2 regions of the Pelotomaculum isophthalicicum JI genome follow, and region 2 is predicted to be linked to the other one. Evidence: predicted binding sites of a transcription regulator. Region 2 holds the regulator's gene; the other holds the start of a gene.

Region 1 (8,358 bases), on a different contig from region 2:
GTTCGGGCAGTACCAGATCTTCAACAGCAATAATTGCGGACTGGTAAGGGTGATACGCCAGTGCCATACCATGGGTTTTGTCAAAAATTAAAAAGCGTTCCTCCGGATAGCGTTGGCAGAAATGCTGCCTCAGTAAAGGGAGTACATAGTTGTTAGGCTCTATTTCGCCTACGAGGACGTTGTTAAAAACAGAAAAGCGCAGGAACCCTTTAAACAGGTGGCTTTCATTTTTCAAATGCTTTACGGCTTTAAAGAGTATATTCACTGCGTCATTGGCCAGCATATCCATCACGGAGGGGCCATGACAGTAGCCCATACGCATAAACCGCAGGATATACAGTTCCTTTTGAGGAAGACAGGTTAAAAAGGCCTGCCGCACGAAATCCAGGGCCTCATGCCCCATTTTTTTCGGAATAGAGACCAGCACCCGGTTCACTTTCTGCGGATCGGTCATAATTTCTTTAACCGGAAAGAGTATGGCTTGTGGTATGTCCGGCGCTAAAATCTCCACCGGTATTTCTTTCTTGTCATAACTCTCAAAAACGCAGCACAGCAATCCATTGAAGCTGCCGTCGTAAAGATAAATCATATTTGACCGGTCAAGCATTTCTGAACATCCTCCTGACAGGATGACGGCTCATCAAAAAGAAAAAGCTGCTCCGCTTCCGGATGCGGGGGGAATTTCTCGTTATACATGGCCCAGGCTTTTTTAGACATCAAAGCCCTCAGCACCGCATCCCGTGTGATTTTCAAGCCGTCCGCGATTTTACCGCCGCAGGTGATGAAATACTGGGCACGTTTAAGTGCAACCCCCAGCTTTTTGAGCGCGTCAAAATTGAGAGTGGCGGTGCGGCGGGCAGTTGTAATCCGCTTAACACTTGTTACGCCGATGCCCGGCACTCGCAGCAGGTCGTTATAAGACGCACGGTTTACGTCCATTGGGAAAAACTCCATATGGTTAAGGGCCCAGTTGCATTTGGGATCTAAATAGGGATTAAAGCTCTGGTGCTGCTCGTCCAAAAGTTCGTGGGCGGTAAAACCGTAAAACCGCAGCAGCCAGTCCGCCTGGTAAAGGCGGTGCTCCCGCAAAAGCTGCGGTTTTGTGCCCATGGCGGGTAGAAGGGCGTTTTCAGCTACCGGCATATAAGCAGAAAAGAAAACCCGCTTTAGCTTGTATTTTTCATATAGGCTTTCGGTTAAATTTAAAATCTGAAAATCCGTGTCCGGCGTGGCTCCTATAATCATCTGGGTACTCTGGCCGGCAGGGGCGAACTCTGGTCCATGCCGATATCTTTTCCTGCCTGAGGAACTCTCTTTTATGTGGTTATGAATATATCCCATCGGCCCCAAAATAGCGTGCTTTGATTTGTCCGGTGCCAGCAACCGCAAACTGCTTTGAGAGGGAAGCTCAATATTCACACTTATCCGATCCGCCAGCACGCCGATTCGGTCAATCAGTTGGCTGTCGGCTCCCGGAATAATTTTGGAGTGAATATACCCGGCAAAACGGTACTCCTCCCGCAGTATGCGCAGAGCCTCCAGCATTTGCTCACAGGTATAGTCGGGATTTTTAAGCACTCCTGAACTCAGAAAAAGACCTTCAATGTAATTGCGGCGGTAAAAGTTGAAGGTCAGTTCCGCCAGCTCACGAGGTGTAAAGGCTGTCCGCGGCAGGTCGTTAGAACGGCGGTTGACGCAGTATTGGCAATCATAGACGCAAACATTGGTCATCAGCACCTTTAACAGTGAAACACATCGCCCGTCCGCCGCGAAGCTGTGGCATACGCCGCAGGATACTGCGCTGCCAATACCCCCGGCAGAAGCCTTTCTATCCACTCCGCTGGAAGTACAGGCCACGTCATATTTTGCCGCACCGGTCAATATTTCCAGCTTATGAAAAGCATCCAACCCGACCAACTCCTTACAGTCTTTATTATATTGCAGAACATATGTTCTTGTAAAGAAGTTTGTCATGTGTGCGGACAATTTAAAGACAAGGCTTAAAGGGATTCTGAGACGATTATTTTGGTAATTTATCGGATTGTGCCAGAATATTTGCCAAGGAAAGAGCCTCCCAATGTCGAAGTAATTAGGAAATATTCGGAAGGAGTGGTTACTTGAAAGAGATACAAGGCGTTCATGAGTGCTATGTTTGTGGAGCAAGCAATAGCTGGAAAGCAAAGTGGCAAAGTGAGAATAGGCCGAACGTTTCAATGGTTTCCGTAAAAAGACCTGTGGCTGTTGATAAAGGGGTATTCGAAATAACATATTCATGTAACAATTGTAATACTGATAATAAATTTGAAATAAGTTTTAAATAAGAGCCTCCGGGCTCTTTTACTTTATTAAAACGCAGACCGGCGCGCAGTGCCTTAAGTGGAGACTCTCGGGGAGAGACGGGTATTAATGCCTTCCTGAACGTATTCTATTTTGTATTAGCTGGCTTATTTGAGATTGGCGGAGGGTATCTTGTCTGGATCTGGATACGAGAAGGTAAGCCGATTTGGCTTGGAGTGCTTGGAGCTATAAAATTCCTTCCCCAAATTACCCCCTTTTTTTAATATGACAAAACTGTTTATAGGTATTCTAAGTCTATATAAAGTGTAAGGCTTATTAACCGGTTAGAGCTTTAAACGTAGAAACACGGGAGGCGTTTTATGATTCCTGTAGAGCCGGACAAGGTTAGAAAGGCGTGCCGGGGTGACTCCAACGCTTTTTCAGAGCTTTTCCAAGAGAGAAAGGACGATATATACAAACTGGCGTACACCTATGTAAAGAATAGAGAAGATGCCCTGGCTGTTCTGCATGATGTTGTGTACAAAGTGTTTATATCCCTAAAGAAGCTTAAAAACCCGGAGTCCTTTAATACCTGGTTAATCAGAATCACGGTGAACTGCTGTATCGATCATTTGAAAAAGAGCAAGAAAATAGTCAGCTTCGAAATAAAATATGACAATCCTGAGGCACTGGAGCGAATCGCTGACAACAGTCAGGATTACGAGGACTTAGTCTCAAGCATTGACTTATTCGATGCTATCGACAAACTCAGCATAGAGCAGCGAACCGTAGTCGTCTTGAAATACTATCAGGATTTTACCCTGCTCCAGGTGGCGGAGATATTGGCATGCCCGGTTGGGACAGTCAAAACCCGGCTAAACAAGGCATTGAACTATTTAAGACGGGAACTGAAGGAGGGATATGAATGAAAGCTTATAAAGACGTTTTCGACAATATAGTGGTTCCTGCTGAAGAGGTGGACATGGTTATCCAGAAGGCCATCAATAAAGGCAAAAGGCAATTGAAAATGAAAAGGCGGATCATCATTAGCGCGTCGGTGGTCTTGCTCTGCGCTTGTATTTTGGGCAGCGGCTTTGTATCAGCTTCGATGGCCAGGGTGTTGGTAAACATACCTTTTATAGGTTCGGTATTCGCAAGAGAGAAGTTTGCCGGGAGCGGCCTGCAGAATATAGACATAGATGATATAGCAAAATACGATGACATGCAGATTACCGACCAAGGGATAACCGTGGCCATTAGGGAAGCCTATTACGACCAATCAGGCTTTGCTATCGGTTATGTGGTAAGCGGCGCGGAGTTGTCGGATGAAAAGATTTTCCATGCGAGTTTTTATTATAATGGACGGCCTATCTCCGGGGGAGGCGGTGGCAGTTACGATAAGATATCAGATGAACTGTACGTTGGTTTGCAGCAACACCACCCCCATGCCGGATTATCTTTCCCGGATAGTCTTGAACTGGAAGTGGTATTGGCCAATGACTTAAATAAAATAAGAGAAAGCCCTTACCGTTTCAAAATCCCGGTTTCCCGCCGCAGCGCCGATGAAAAAACCAGGGAATTGCTGGTGATGAAAGCTGTGGAGACTGGAGACAGGACCATTCTGGTGAAGAAGATACTCTTTGCTCCTGCTGCCACAGTGGTGGAGTATGAATACACCCATCCGATCAGCGATAGGAAAAAAGATGGTGGAGTTGACCTCTATGATGTCAAGCTGATCAACGGCAGCGGCGCTGAATTAAACCCCGGTTCTTTCGGCCGGGATGGCAGTATAAATGGAGAAAAATGGGTTGATAACTGCCGGGTCGACTTCCCGGCTATCAACGAACCCGCCGGCAATATGGCTTTTGAAGTAATATTGCCGGAAGACCAAAGGATCAGGGTGAATTTTGAAATAGAATAGTCTGTTGACCATAGACACGACACGAGGAGTTGTTTGACAGGAAATTGCGCTTTTCAGCAAGAGATGCCCTTTTTACTTAGAGAGTGAAACAAACGTCTTGTTTTTGGTACAGCATTTATGAAAAGATGTGCGTGTCCTTAACGCAGGAAGACAGCATTCCCGGTTGGGTGGACAGGAGCAAGCTGGCGGGCGATGAACAGCGGCCGGAATGTTATTTTACCTTCACGCGCACACACCAGGGCATTCCGGTTTCGGACCGCTCGTACTCTGTCAATGTGGACGGGCTGACAGGCAGAGTTACAGCTTTTCATGACAGGAACAGCGGTTCACCCGTCACCCTGCCGGACAGCAAGAATGTGGTGACGGCCGAAGCGGCAAAAGCCGAGTTTTTACAAAGCAACCCGCTGCGCCTGGTTTACACCTGGCCTGAATACTGCGGCCAGAAAGCGCCCAAACCCCCTTCTGGTTTACATACCGGACTACGGTTACGGTGCAAGCGGGGGTATATCGATGCCTTAACCGGAAAAACAGTGACTTTGGAGATGAATTAGAAATGGCCGGATGCGGGAGGAACGCCATGAAGTCCTTAAAATTTTGCGCCTTAATCTTCTTGTTTTTGTTGTTTGCGGTGGCCATGGTTTTTACGGCAATTACTATCCTGAATGGCTGAGTATTTACTGGGAAAGGTACTAAGATTAAGCCGTGGGATGCGGAAAAACTTAATGTGGTGGTGTAATTTGTGGAAGGAGGCCCGCAATGAAAACTGCCCGATTGATCATCGCACTTTTAATATTTACTTCTATAAGCGGCTGCGCTATGGATGAGAAGAAGTTGTCTGACGACCAGGGGAGGAAAACAATTGTTACTATGGACCAGGCGATAACAGAGTACCTGGAAAATAGTATTATCCCCATTCTACCTCCCCCCGGCGTGAAAACATTTGCGGCGTACGACCTTCTCGGGGTGTCCGAAAACGGGGATGAAAAAACAGCCTACATGTTGGCAGACATATGGACATATGGGGTTGAGCCAAGCGTCGGCATCGGCCCCCGCAGCGCCAGCTTCCTGCCCTTGGCGCTAATCTTAAGAGAGGAAAACGGCGGTTTTACAGTCGTTGGGCACCGGCAACCGCGCGACGGCTCGAACAATTGGCCGGATATAAAACAAATTTTCCCAGAAGAATACCACGAGAGAATTTTAGACTACCACAAAACGGGGAAGGGTCAAGAAATGGAACAATCAATCAGAGAAAGAGTAAACAATTATTTAAAGACGGTAGGAATAGAAAATACTGTTTGATTTTGTACGTAACAAAGGATGTCCTATTGATTTAAGAACCAATATTTATTACAGTTTCCAAGCTTTAAAAATTATTTCAGGGGTGCTTCTTTTTCACACGGGCTATCCGGGACCCTTAAAATCAACTAATCGTGATTTTGCTTATTCATGGTGTTGGCTCTGTTTTTGCTTTTTATTAAATTTGTGTTGACCTTCTAAAGATTACATTTATAATTATACCTAGATTAACTAAGCATAGTTTATCTAGGTAATATTTTAAACGTCAAAAGGAGGGCAGTCATGAAGGTTAACAAGGAGTTGCTAAAAGGGAGCACAGTTGCCATAATCCTAGCGATGCTTGACCAGCAACCTATGTACGGCTATCAGATGATTAAGGAAATTGAAAAACATTCTGAAGGGGTTTTTGTGTTTAAAGAGGGGACGCTTTATCCAATTTTACATTCCCTGGAATCAGAAGGCATGGTTGAATCCTACTGGACTGAGACCGAGGGGAACCGCCGGAGAAAATATTATAAAATCACTGGTGAGGGGCGGTCGCAATTGAAGGAAAAACGAAATGAATGGGCTGCCTTCTACAAAGCGGTTAATCAGGTTCTAGGGGAGGGGATTGTATGAGGTTGGAACAGAATCAGAAGGTCCAACAATATCTAAATGCTGTTTGCTCGCAAATAAAATGCCGTGAAGTACACGGGCAAATCAGGCTGGAATTGCTGGGACACATTGAAGAAAACGTCGAAGAGCTTTTACAGACGAATATTCCGGAAGAGGAAGCCATTGATCAGGCGATTGCGCAGATGGGAGATGCCCTGAGTTTGGGAAAACAACTGCACCAGGCCCACAAGCCGAGAACTGAGTGGAGCTTGTTGGCGCTGGTCGGCTCATTTATCGGCTTTGGATTGCTGAGTATGTATACGATTGAAAAGGGTGGTTTGTTAAAGTCGGTCTCGGGATACACAAATAATCTTTTATTCTCGGATTATACGTCAGTATCGGTATTTACAAACAGCCTTGTTTTGTTTTTACTGGGAGTGATGATAGCGGCTGGGATGTATTTTTTTGATTATCGAAAAATAAAATCCTGTTCCCTGTATTTATATCTGGGGACTCTCCTGGTTTGGCTAACCGTCTTCTTCTTTGGACCCGAACTCAACGGTAGACAAATGTTGAACTTGTTTTGGATAAGAATAGATTTTGTTATGGTTACCCCGTTTTTATTGACGATAGCTCTGGCCGGTATCTTTTCCGAGTGGAACTGGAATCAAGAGAAAGGATCGTTAAAGGTTTTTTTTCTCCTGGCTACCGGGAGGAGAAAGTGCAAATTTAATTACCGGGCCGGTTCGTTATTAAAAGCTTTTGTTCTTTTGATTATCCCTTGCCTTTTTTATATTAATAGCGCTGTTATGGCGGGCGCTATTTTATATACGATTGTGTTTTTGATCCTCATGCGGGTATCCGGCGCGAAACTGTCGCGTGTTTTCCTGGTATCAATGCCCATTATAAGCTATATCCTTTTCTTTTTTTTAGGACATCCCTATCGACTTGATCGAATTACCGTGTTTATGCACCCGTACAGAGACCCGGACGGCGCCGGCTATCTATACACACGGTTAACCGAGACAATCCATGCCGCCGGTCTTTGGGGGCAGGGTTTTACTTTACCTGCCGGGACACTCCCTGAAGTCCATGCCGATTCAATTTTCGCCTATGTGGTGTATACCTTCGGCTGGATTACGGGTCTGGCCGTTTTGACTTTAGCCGTGACCTTGATCATCCGGATGAACCATGTCGCCAGACAGGCCAAAGATTTATATGGCCGATTGCTGGTGACCGGGCTGGCCGGCATTTTTGCTGTCCAGTTTTTCTGGAACATCCTCATGACGTTGGGATTGGCCCCGGCCTTTGGTTTTAGCCTTCCGTTCATTAGTTATACCGGTTCTCAACTAATCATTCAAATGGCTGCCGTGGGCCTGGTGTTAAGCGTTTACCGACGCAAAGACATGGTAGGAATATTAAAGTAGCTTTTGACGCGGGTGCCGGCATTGGACTAGTCCCCAAAATTGGAAGAGCGATAAAAGTAAATGATATCAGTAAATGTGTGGGAAATGATTTACACCAATGCATGCTTCACGGAATGAAGGCTCTGGCATATGGTATGGAAGAATGTGAATTTTGGGCTGAGAGCGAGAAGCGGAAAGAATTTGTGATTCCTTTGTTCTACTGGCTGACGGAAAACTGGTCGCTCAAGGAAATCTGGCGCGAATCCGTGAAACCTGCCGGATGCCGGGGGCGTCCCTTTTTGATTGCTTTAATAAAATCCTGGAGAACTTAGAATGATTTCGGCAGCACAAATATTTTTCAGGCGGGTTAAATCGGAATGGAAATTTCAATACAAGGTTTGGAAGACGGCGATTGATTGGACGGTCGGTTTATATATCTTGCTACCCGCCGTACTGATTAGCCTGGACGGCTATGTCTCGTTGTGGAAAAATCAATATGGCTGGATTGAGACGCTGCCGTTTTATTGGCCTTTAACGGCCATTTATATATTTGCCTGGGCGGGCGGCACCAGGACGTTTTTGGAAGAAGGGGACCAGCTTTTCTTGTTGCAGCGCAAGAGCTGGATTAGAAGAATTATGGCGCTCGGCGCCGGCTATACCACTATGCTGAATTTCTTATTGAGCCTTTTGGTTTTTTTCCTTGTTTGCCCCGTTATTATTCATCAATTATAAGCTTTCCACAGTCCAGTTTACCCTGCTTCTTGTGTTTGTCTTTTTGTTCAAAACGAATACAGGCATGGCAAGACAGCTTTTTGAATTACGTTTTCAAGGCTGGAAACAGGTATTTACCATAAAAATAGCTTT
Region 2 (8,358 bases):
AAGGAAAAAGTATGTTGATGCGGCTGCCAACCGTTGGAGCGCTCCGGGCATCGGAGCGGAAGTCGGGCCTTCTCAGGACTGCCAGCGCTTGCTTTTTCAGGGTTTGTTTCTTGCGCCGCATATTGTCGCGGAAGCGCTTAAGGGCATGGTATTTGCCGCAAGATTTTTTGAAAAACTGGGATTCGCGGTCATGCCGGAATACCACGAGGAGCGCAATGATATTGTACAGGCTATCGGCCTTGGAGCGCCGGAGCGGATGGTGGCTTTTTGCCGGGGTCTCCAGGGGGCTTCTCCGGTAGATTCCCATGTCCGTCCGGAACCGAACGCAATGCCTGGTTACGGGGACCCGGTGATTATGGCCGCGGGAACATTTATCCAGGGCGCTTCGCTGGAATTGAGCGCGGATGGCCCGATCCGCCCGCCTTATGCTGTTTACCTACAGGGAGGGCTTTCCAAAGAATACGTCAAATTGGCCGTGCTTAGCGCCGCCAGGGAAGTGCTGAAGTTGGGTTGAGGTCTGCCAGATATAAATTTAAGGAAATTTTTATTTTAGAATTTTAAGAAAGTTTAAATAATAAGAAGGTTTTTTTTAATTACTAGCGAAACTTTATAAGGAAAAGAGCATTATTTTCGTTTACGTTGTCAATTGGCGGTGGTGTATTGGTGAATTTTAAGCAATTGGAGTCATTTTTGTGGGTGGCCGAACTGCAGAGCTTCACTAAAGCGGCCCGCCAGCTGTATATGAGTCAGCCGGCTGTCAGCTTTCAGATCAAAGCGCTTGAAGAGGACCTTGAGGTAATGCTGTTCAAGCGCGGTGACAAGAAGATGGTTTTAACAGACGCGGGGCAACTTTTGTACCGGGAAGCGAAGCAAATGTTCCGGCATTACCAAAAGATCAAGGCTGGATTGGACGATTTGAAAGGGCTGAAAACCGGGCACCTGATTGTAGGCGCCGGTACCATACCGGGAGAATACTTGCTGCCGCTGCTTATTGGGGAGTTTAAAAAAAAGTACCCCGGCATTCAAATTACTCTCAAAGTATCGGGAAGCGGGCAGGTTGAACGTTGGGTCCGGGAGCGGGAAATAGATCTCGGCATTACCGGCGCGCTGATGGAAGGTCAAGAAATTGAATGCAGCCCATGGTTGCAGGACGAGCTATTGTTAATTGTCCCTCCGTTACACCCGTGGGTTAACTCCGGTACTGTAAAAGTTTCAGATTTGAAGAGCGAAACGATGATTTTCCGTGAACAAGGGTCGGGAACCCGCCGGACTATTGAACAAAAGCTGGCTGAGCAAGGTATAACCGTGGATCAGATACCCCAGGGGATTGAATTGGGCAGCTCAAGGGCCGTAATAACGGCAGTCGAAGCCGGTCTGGGAGTGAGTATCGTATCAAAGTACGCTGTCAGGGAATCGCTGGAACTGGAGCGGGTGAGGGAAGTTCATATAGATGACTTTGACTTGAGCCGTACTCTCTATCAAGTCCGTCACAGCCAAAGCATGGCCGGGTTCGCTATTGACGCTTTTACCGATTTTATAAATAATGATGAGGTTTATAAGGTTTTTGACTTTAAAAAAACACCGTAACTGTCACGGTGTTTTTTACCGATTTTTATTCCTTGTATTATTCCTTGTATATCAATGTATTTTTCGCAGCAAACCTGCGACTTTACCGAGTACTTGAACATTTCTCGCATATATGGGTTCGAGCAATCTGTTTTCAGGCTGGAGTCTGATCCGGTCATCCTCTTTAAAAAAACGTTTAACAGTCGCTTCTTCTTCCAATAGGGCGACAACTATTTCACCGTTGTCGGCAACATGTTGCTGTCTTACTATAACCATGTCTCCATCCAGGATACCTGCTTCGACCATGCTGTCACCTTTTACCGTGAGCATAAAAAATTCGCCGGTTCCAGTAAAAAAGGAGGGGAGCGGAAAGGTGTCTTCCCTGTTCTCTGTGGCCAGCAGCGGCACACCGGCGGCCACCCGTCCCAGCAGAGGGACGCTGATTAATTCTATGTTGTTTTCTTTGCTGTCACTTAGCACTTCCATCGCCCTTGGTTTGGTCGCGTCACGCCTGAGGTAACCTTTTCCTTCCAATCTCTTTAAGTAACCGTGTACTGTAGAGCTTGAGCTTAAACCTACGGCCTGTCCAATCTCCCTGACCGAGGGCGGGTATCCTTTCTCCCGGATATTTTTTTTAATGACGGCCAGGACAAGTTCTTCTTTTGAGGTGAGTTGATCACTCATTTTTTCACCAGCCTTTAATATAATGCTAGTAATATTATACCATAAATAATGAAAATAAAAAACATAAGTTCGGTACTGGTTTGGTTGAAACTGTTGGAATTTATTTGAATCAACACGCGGTATTTTTTTTGAGGGTTTCAGGTGACGTGTACCTTGCGCGTTCTCTGAAACCCTTTCTATTTTTGATTTGTAAACATTTTTGCCCTGTGATAAAATCTTAACGATTAATAGTCATGCAGGTGCAATTTTGTTTTAGAGGGAAAAATATACTCTGCTCTGGGAGGTTTTAATATCAAAATTATTCATGCTGCTGAAATAGTTGAGGCGGTTGCCGGGCTGTGCCAGGAAGCCAATTTTAACCTGGGGCATGATATGCTGGAAGGACTGCAAAGAGCTTACGAACAGGAAGTCTCTATTAATGGAAAAGAGATTATAAAACAATTGCTTGCAAATGCTGAAATTGCCCGCGAAGAGAAAATTCCGATATGTCAGGATACGGGTTTTACAGTTGTTTTTGTTGAGTTGGGTCAGGATGTGCGCGTTGTGGGTGGTGATTTTTACGGCGCGATCAATGAAGGTGTGCGAAAAGGGTATACTGAAGGCTATTTAAGGAAATCTATTGTAAGCCATCCGCTGGAGCGCGAGAATACTGGCGACAACACACCGGCTGTGATTCATACCAAGATTGTTCCCGGTGAAAACATTCGGTTGATTGTCGCTCCAAAAGGCGGAGGAAGTGAAAATATGAGCGCTGTTAAAATGTTGAAACCGTCTGAAGGAGTACAAGGCTTAAAAAAGTTTGTTGTAGAGGTGGTTAAGGCCGCCGGTCCAAATCCCTGTCCGCCGGTGGTTGTTGGCGTGGGCGCCGGCGGCACCTTTGAAAAGGCCGCCCAATTGTCAAAAGAGGCGTTGTTGAGAGATTTAGGGAAAGAAAGTCAATATCCGGATATCGCGAAATTAGAAAAAGAGTTATTGGATGAAATTAATCGCCTCGGTATAGGGCCGCAAGGATTAGGCGGAAGAATAACCGCCCTGGCAGTCCATATCGAGATTTACCCCACCCATATCGCCAGCCTGCCGGTGGCTGTGAATATTAACTGCCATGCGGCGCGGCACAAGGAAGCGGTATTGTAAAAATATCAGTAGTCAGTAGTCAGTAGTCAGGAACCAGGGACCAGGAACCAGGAACCAGGAACAGAATAAAGGAATAGTTTATCGTCTCAGGAAATTCTGAATTCTCCCCAAAAATAAAACTAACCATTTTCACCCATCTAATGATGAAGCGAAGCTTCATGGGTGTCTGACCACTGAATTCTGAATGCCTGGAATATCTTTACAGGAGCCAAAAGTTGGGAGTTAGAATAAGAGAATGGTTTATTATTTAGAGATTTTGAATACTGACTACTGACTACTGACTACTTGAGTTATGCGACAGGTGGTGATCTAAATGGACCGGATCAGCCTCACTACTCCGTTATCCGGTGAGGTGGTGGAAAATCTCCGGAGCGGCCAGCGAGTTTCGTTGAGTGGAACTATTTATACAGGCCGTGACGCAGCGCATAAAAGGTTGATTGAATGTATCGATCGTGGAGAAGAGTTGCCCTTTGATCTGAAAGGGCAGGTTATCTATTATGTGGGACCGTCACCGGCCAGGCCGGGCATGGTTATTGGGTCGGCCGGGCCGACCACGAGCGGGCGAATGGATTTATACGCTCCTAAATTATACGCGTTGGGTCTTAAAGCAACGATAGGCAAAGGCCGCAGATCGCCTGAGGTGATAACTGCGATGCGGCAGTACAAAGGCGTCTACCTGGCGGCGGTGGGAGGAGCAGCAGCGCTGATAGCCAAATCAATCAAAGAGGCCAGGGTGATCGCCTACCCTGAGCTTGGGCCTGAAGCTGTGTACAAGTTGCTTGTAGAAGATTTCCCGGCGATTGTTGTAAATGATACAGTAGGTGGCGATCTGTACGATGAAAGTATCAAGCTTTATTCAGACTTTAAAGAGGATGACCACATTTAATCAATGATTAAACTGGAAAATAAATTAGTATTTTCATAATATTCAGTACGAAATAACTACACCATCTAACATATTATTTATACATATGTATACACGATTATTATAAAAGATAATACCATGATAGATAGTTGGTTCGGAAGTATACAGTATAATATCAAATCTTGAAGGAAATGAAACTTCCATTGAAGAACTGTACTTAATATGATACTTTATATAAAAGATTGCGGATGATTTTTTATAAAATTTATCGAGGTTTAATAATGTTTTCCGGTAAACGGATCAGATATCCTGAAGGTGTAAAAAGTAACAATTTTGGGTTAGACTATTTAGCGAATTGCTTGACATAGAATAAAAATATTGGTTTGGACAATGCGTATGCCTATGAAGTGGAGGTATTTTGTTATATGCATGATAAATTAGAGCATCTTAATAATCTTAGACGGTTGGTAGAAGCCGGGGGTGGCCGGAAACGTATTGATAAACAGCACGAAGCCGGAAAAAAGACGGCGCGGGAACGGATCGAGGCCTTGCTTGATCCTGGTAGCTTCAAGGAAGTTGACGTGTTCGCGGCATCTGACGATGATTTTACCAATATGGAGAACCCGGGGGAAGGTGTGGTAGCCGGTCACGGTATTATTGACGGCCGGAAAGTCTACGTCTATGCGCAGGATTTTACCGTCACCGGGGGATCGCTTGGGCGGGTGCACGCGGCTAAGATATGTAAGGTCCTTGATCTGGCCATGAAGGTCGGCGCCCCGGTGATTGGGCTGAACGACTCGGGTGGCGCCCGGATTCAGGAAGGTGTTGACGCCTTAAACGGTTACGGCGAGATTTTTTTTCGCAACACCATGGCGTCCGGTGTCATTCCTCAAATATCGGTAATACTTGGCCCCTGCGCCGGAGGCGCGGTTTATTCCCCCGCTTTAACTGATTTTATCTTCATGGTTTCCGGGGTCAGTCAGATGTTTATCACCGGCCCGCAGGTCATCAAGGCGGTGACCGGTGAAAAGGTAGATATGGAAACGCTGGGCGGCGCCGCAACACACAGTAAAGTCAGCGGTGTGGCGCATTTTATCAACAGCAGTGAAGATGATTGTATGCTGACCATCCGTGCGCTGTTAAGTTATCTACCATCCAATAATCTGGACGAAGCCCCAGTGTATGCTCCTGTGGAACCGGTAACGGATAAGGAGACAATGCTGGAAATAATTCCGGACGACCCGAATAAGAGCTACGACATTCGCGATATTATCTGCGGAGTAGTGGACAATAGCCAGTTCTTGGAGGTTCATCCGTATTTCGCGCAAAACGGCGTCGTCGGATTCGCCCGACTTGAAGGCCGTCCTGTAGGCGTGGTGGCCAACCAGCCCGCAGCGCTCGCCGGCAGCCTGGATATTAATGTATCGGATAAGATTGCCCGTTTTGTCCGTTTTTGTGACGCTTTTAACTTGCCGGTGGTTACCTTCATGGATGTGCCCGGGTTTTTACCGGGGGTCGATCAGGAGTACGGCGGGGTAATCCGGCACGGGGCGAAAATAATTTATGCGTATGCCGAGGCTACCGTGCCTAAAATTACCATTATTGTCCGGAAAGCTTATGGCGGCGCTTATATAGCCATGTGCTGCAGCGCTTTGCGCGCTGACGCGGTATACGCCTGGCCGAGCGCTGAAATAGCGGTTATGGGTCCTGAAGGCGCTGTTAACATAATTAATAATAAAGAAATAGCACAAGCGGAAAACCCGGTGGAAACGCGGCGGAAGCTGGTTGCCGATTACCGGACCCGGTTTGCCAACCCGTATATCGCCTGCGCCAGGGGCTATGTCACGGATGTCATCGACCCGCGTGACACACGTGCCACTATAATTGACGCATTGAATAACTTTTCCACCAAGCGGGAGTCAAGGCCGAGAAAGAAGCACGGTAATATACCTTGTTAGCATTGCGTGAAGGGAGGGGATGGCTGATGCCGGAGATGCGCGACGGCCGTATAAAACCGGAAGTGCTGGCGGCTATTACGGCGGCGCTTACAGTTTACGGTTATTCAGCGGATAAAGGTTACCGGATCGCCAACGTGCGAAAAATGAGCGATACCTGGAAAAAGACCGGGATTATTGAAAATATGTTGGTTCGGGAAATGAGTTTAACTTTAAATGGAACTGTTTTAGGAGGAAATCTGTGAAAAAATTTCGAGTTACAGTAAATGGTGAAGTCTATGAAGTAGAAATTGAAGAAGTCGGCGGGTCCGCCGACTCGCCCACTCAGCTTGGGGCTCCCGTGCCGCCGCGTACTCCGGAGGCGGCGCCGCTAGTCTCGGCGTCTGCGCCAATAATTGTACCGGGCGCCCGGAACGCATCATCCCTGTCGCTGGGTGACGCTGGTACCGTTACTTCTCCGATGCCCGGTATGATTAACGATGTTAAGGTGAAAACAGGTGACCAGGTTAAACCCGGTGATGTACTGATTGTCTTGGAAGCTATGAAAATGGAAAATTTAATCAAAGCCGACATTGCGGGCACCGTCAAGGAAGTAAGGGTTGTTAAAGGCCAGGCTGTTAATGGCGGAGACCCGCTGGCAGTAATTGCTTAAGGGCAAGGTGTTATTGATACGATAACCAGAGGAGGATAACAATGACAAAGATAAAGATTACCGACACAACGTTGCGAGACGGCCACCAGTCCCTGCTGGCCACCCGGATGAGAACAGAACACATGCTGCCCATTCTGGATAAACACGACGCTGTCGGCTTCCATTCCCTTGAGATGTGGGGCGGCGCTACTTTCGACACCTGCATGCGCTTTTGCGGCGACGACCCCTGGGAAAGACTCAAAGAAATCAGACAGCGGGTCAAAACCCCGCTGCAGATGCTCCTGAGAGGCCAGAACGTCGTAGGCTACCGCAATTACGCCGACGATGTGCTGACAGAATTCATCAAAAAAGCAGTATCAAATGGAATGGACATATTCCGTATCTTCGACGCTTTAAACGACACCAGGAACATGGAGAAAGCCATAGAAGTGGTCATCGACGAGGGCGCGCACGCCCAGGCCACCGTGGTTTACACCATCAGCCCGGTGCACAACACCGAATATTACGTAAAATTAGCTAAAACTCTCGAAAGCATGGGCGCCCACTCCATTTGCATCAAAGACATGGCCGGCATCCTCGCTCCTTATCCCGCGTACGAAATCATCAAAGCCATGAAAGACGCCGGGATTAAAATACCCATTCAGCTGCATTGCCACTACACCAGCGGCATGGGCGCGATGGCCTACTTAAAAGCCATAGAAGCCGGAGTGGATGTCATCGACTGCGCCATATCGACCATGGCGCTCCAGACATCCCAGCCCGCCATTGAAACAATGTGCGCTTCACTGGCGGGAACCGGACACGATCCCGGCTTTGACTTCAAGATACTGACCGAAATCGCCGAGTACTGGAAAAAAGTCCGCGAACAGTACGCCGAATTCGACGTGGCCTCGAAAAGCGTGGACACCAACGTAATGGTTTACCAGATACCCGGCGGCATGATGTCCAACTTCATCTCCCAGCTCAGCCAGCAGAACGCCCTGCACCGCCTGCCCGAGGTGCTGGAAGAACTGCCGCGCGCCCGTCAAGACTTCGGCTACCCGCCGCTGGTCACCCCGACCAGCCAGATTGTCGGCACGCAGGCGGTAATGAACGTGCTGCTAGGCCGCTACAAAGTGAACACAAGCGAAACGATTCAATACATGCGTGGATATTACGGCCGGTCCCCGGCGCCGGTCAACGAAGAAGTCCGCAAGAAAATTATCGGGGACGAACAGCCGATCACCTGCCGGCCGGCCGACATGCTGGAGCCTGAGCTCCCGGCGGCAAAGGAATTATGCGCGGCTTTCATGGAGAAGGAAGAGGATATCATATCCTGCGCGCTTTACCCGCAGGTTGCTCCTAAATTCCTTGAGGAGAGAATGGCCGGCAAGCTGAAAGTTGACTTTGAGCTTGCCAAAAAAGGTGAAGGCACCTATCCGGTGTAAGACACAGAAAAATATAAGTTTGGTTTGATGAAATACGGTAGCCAGGCTTAAAAAATTTACCGTCTTTGAAGCAAG

What was found. Region 2 encodes LexA, which represses DNA repair genes until DNA is damaged. Its sites were predicted from a motif close to CNAACANNTGTTNG; they were not measured.
Region 1: L7E55_RS08390 (putative DNA modification/repair radical SAM protein) is a predicted target of LexA. The motif match lies at 1,943-1,956, and genes of this name have one in related genera.

What each region holds. Positions count from the first base shown of each region.
Region 1 covers NZ_JAKOAV010000013.1:34,372-42,729, forward strand. Annotated here, with positions in the region: gene L7E55_RS08385 (TIGR03915 family putative DNA repair protein) at 1-607, opposite strand, end outside; gene L7E55_RS08390 (putative DNA modification/repair radical SAM protein) at 586-1,908, opposite strand; gene L7E55_RS08395 (hypothetical protein) at 2,118-2,321, shown strand; partial or broken gene L7E55_RS08400 (YnfA family protein) at 2,403-2,528, shown strand; gene L7E55_RS08405 (sigma-70 family RNA polymerase sigma factor) at 2,658-3,206, shown strand; gene L7E55_RS08410 (DUF4179 domain-containing protein) at 3,203-4,198, shown strand; gene L7E55_RS08415 (hypothetical protein) at 4,330-4,749, shown strand; gene L7E55_RS08420 (hypothetical protein) at 4,955-5,497, shown strand; gene L7E55_RS08425 (PadR family transcriptional regulator) at 5,777-6,112, shown strand; gene L7E55_RS08430 (FtsW/RodA/SpoVE family cell cycle protein) at 6,109-7,515, shown strand; gene L7E55_RS08435 (hypothetical protein) at 7,629-7,826, shown strand; gene L7E55_RS08440 (ABC transporter permease) at 7,828-8,226, shown strand; gene L7E55_RS17730 (ABC transporter permease) at 8,195-8,358, shown strand, end outside.
Region 2 covers NZ_JAKOAV010000001.1:84,336-92,693, forward strand. Annotated here, with positions in the region: gene L7E55_RS00360 (methionine gamma-lyase family protein) at 1-514, shown strand, start outside; gene L7E55_RS00365 (selenium metabolism-associated LysR family transcriptional regulator) at 664-1,587, shown strand; gene lexA (transcriptional repressor LexA) at 1,639-2,250, opposite strand; gene L7E55_RS00375 (fumarate hydratase) at 2,542-3,384, shown strand; gene L7E55_RS00380 (Fe-S-containing hydro-lyase) at 3,698-4,270, shown strand; gene L7E55_RS00385 (acyl-CoA carboxylase subunit beta) at 4,675-6,207, shown strand; gene L7E55_RS00390 (hypothetical protein) at 6,234-6,449, shown strand; gene L7E55_RS00395 (biotin/lipoyl-containing protein) at 6,446-6,856, shown strand; gene L7E55_RS00400 (pyruvate carboxylase subunit B) at 6,898-8,283, shown strand.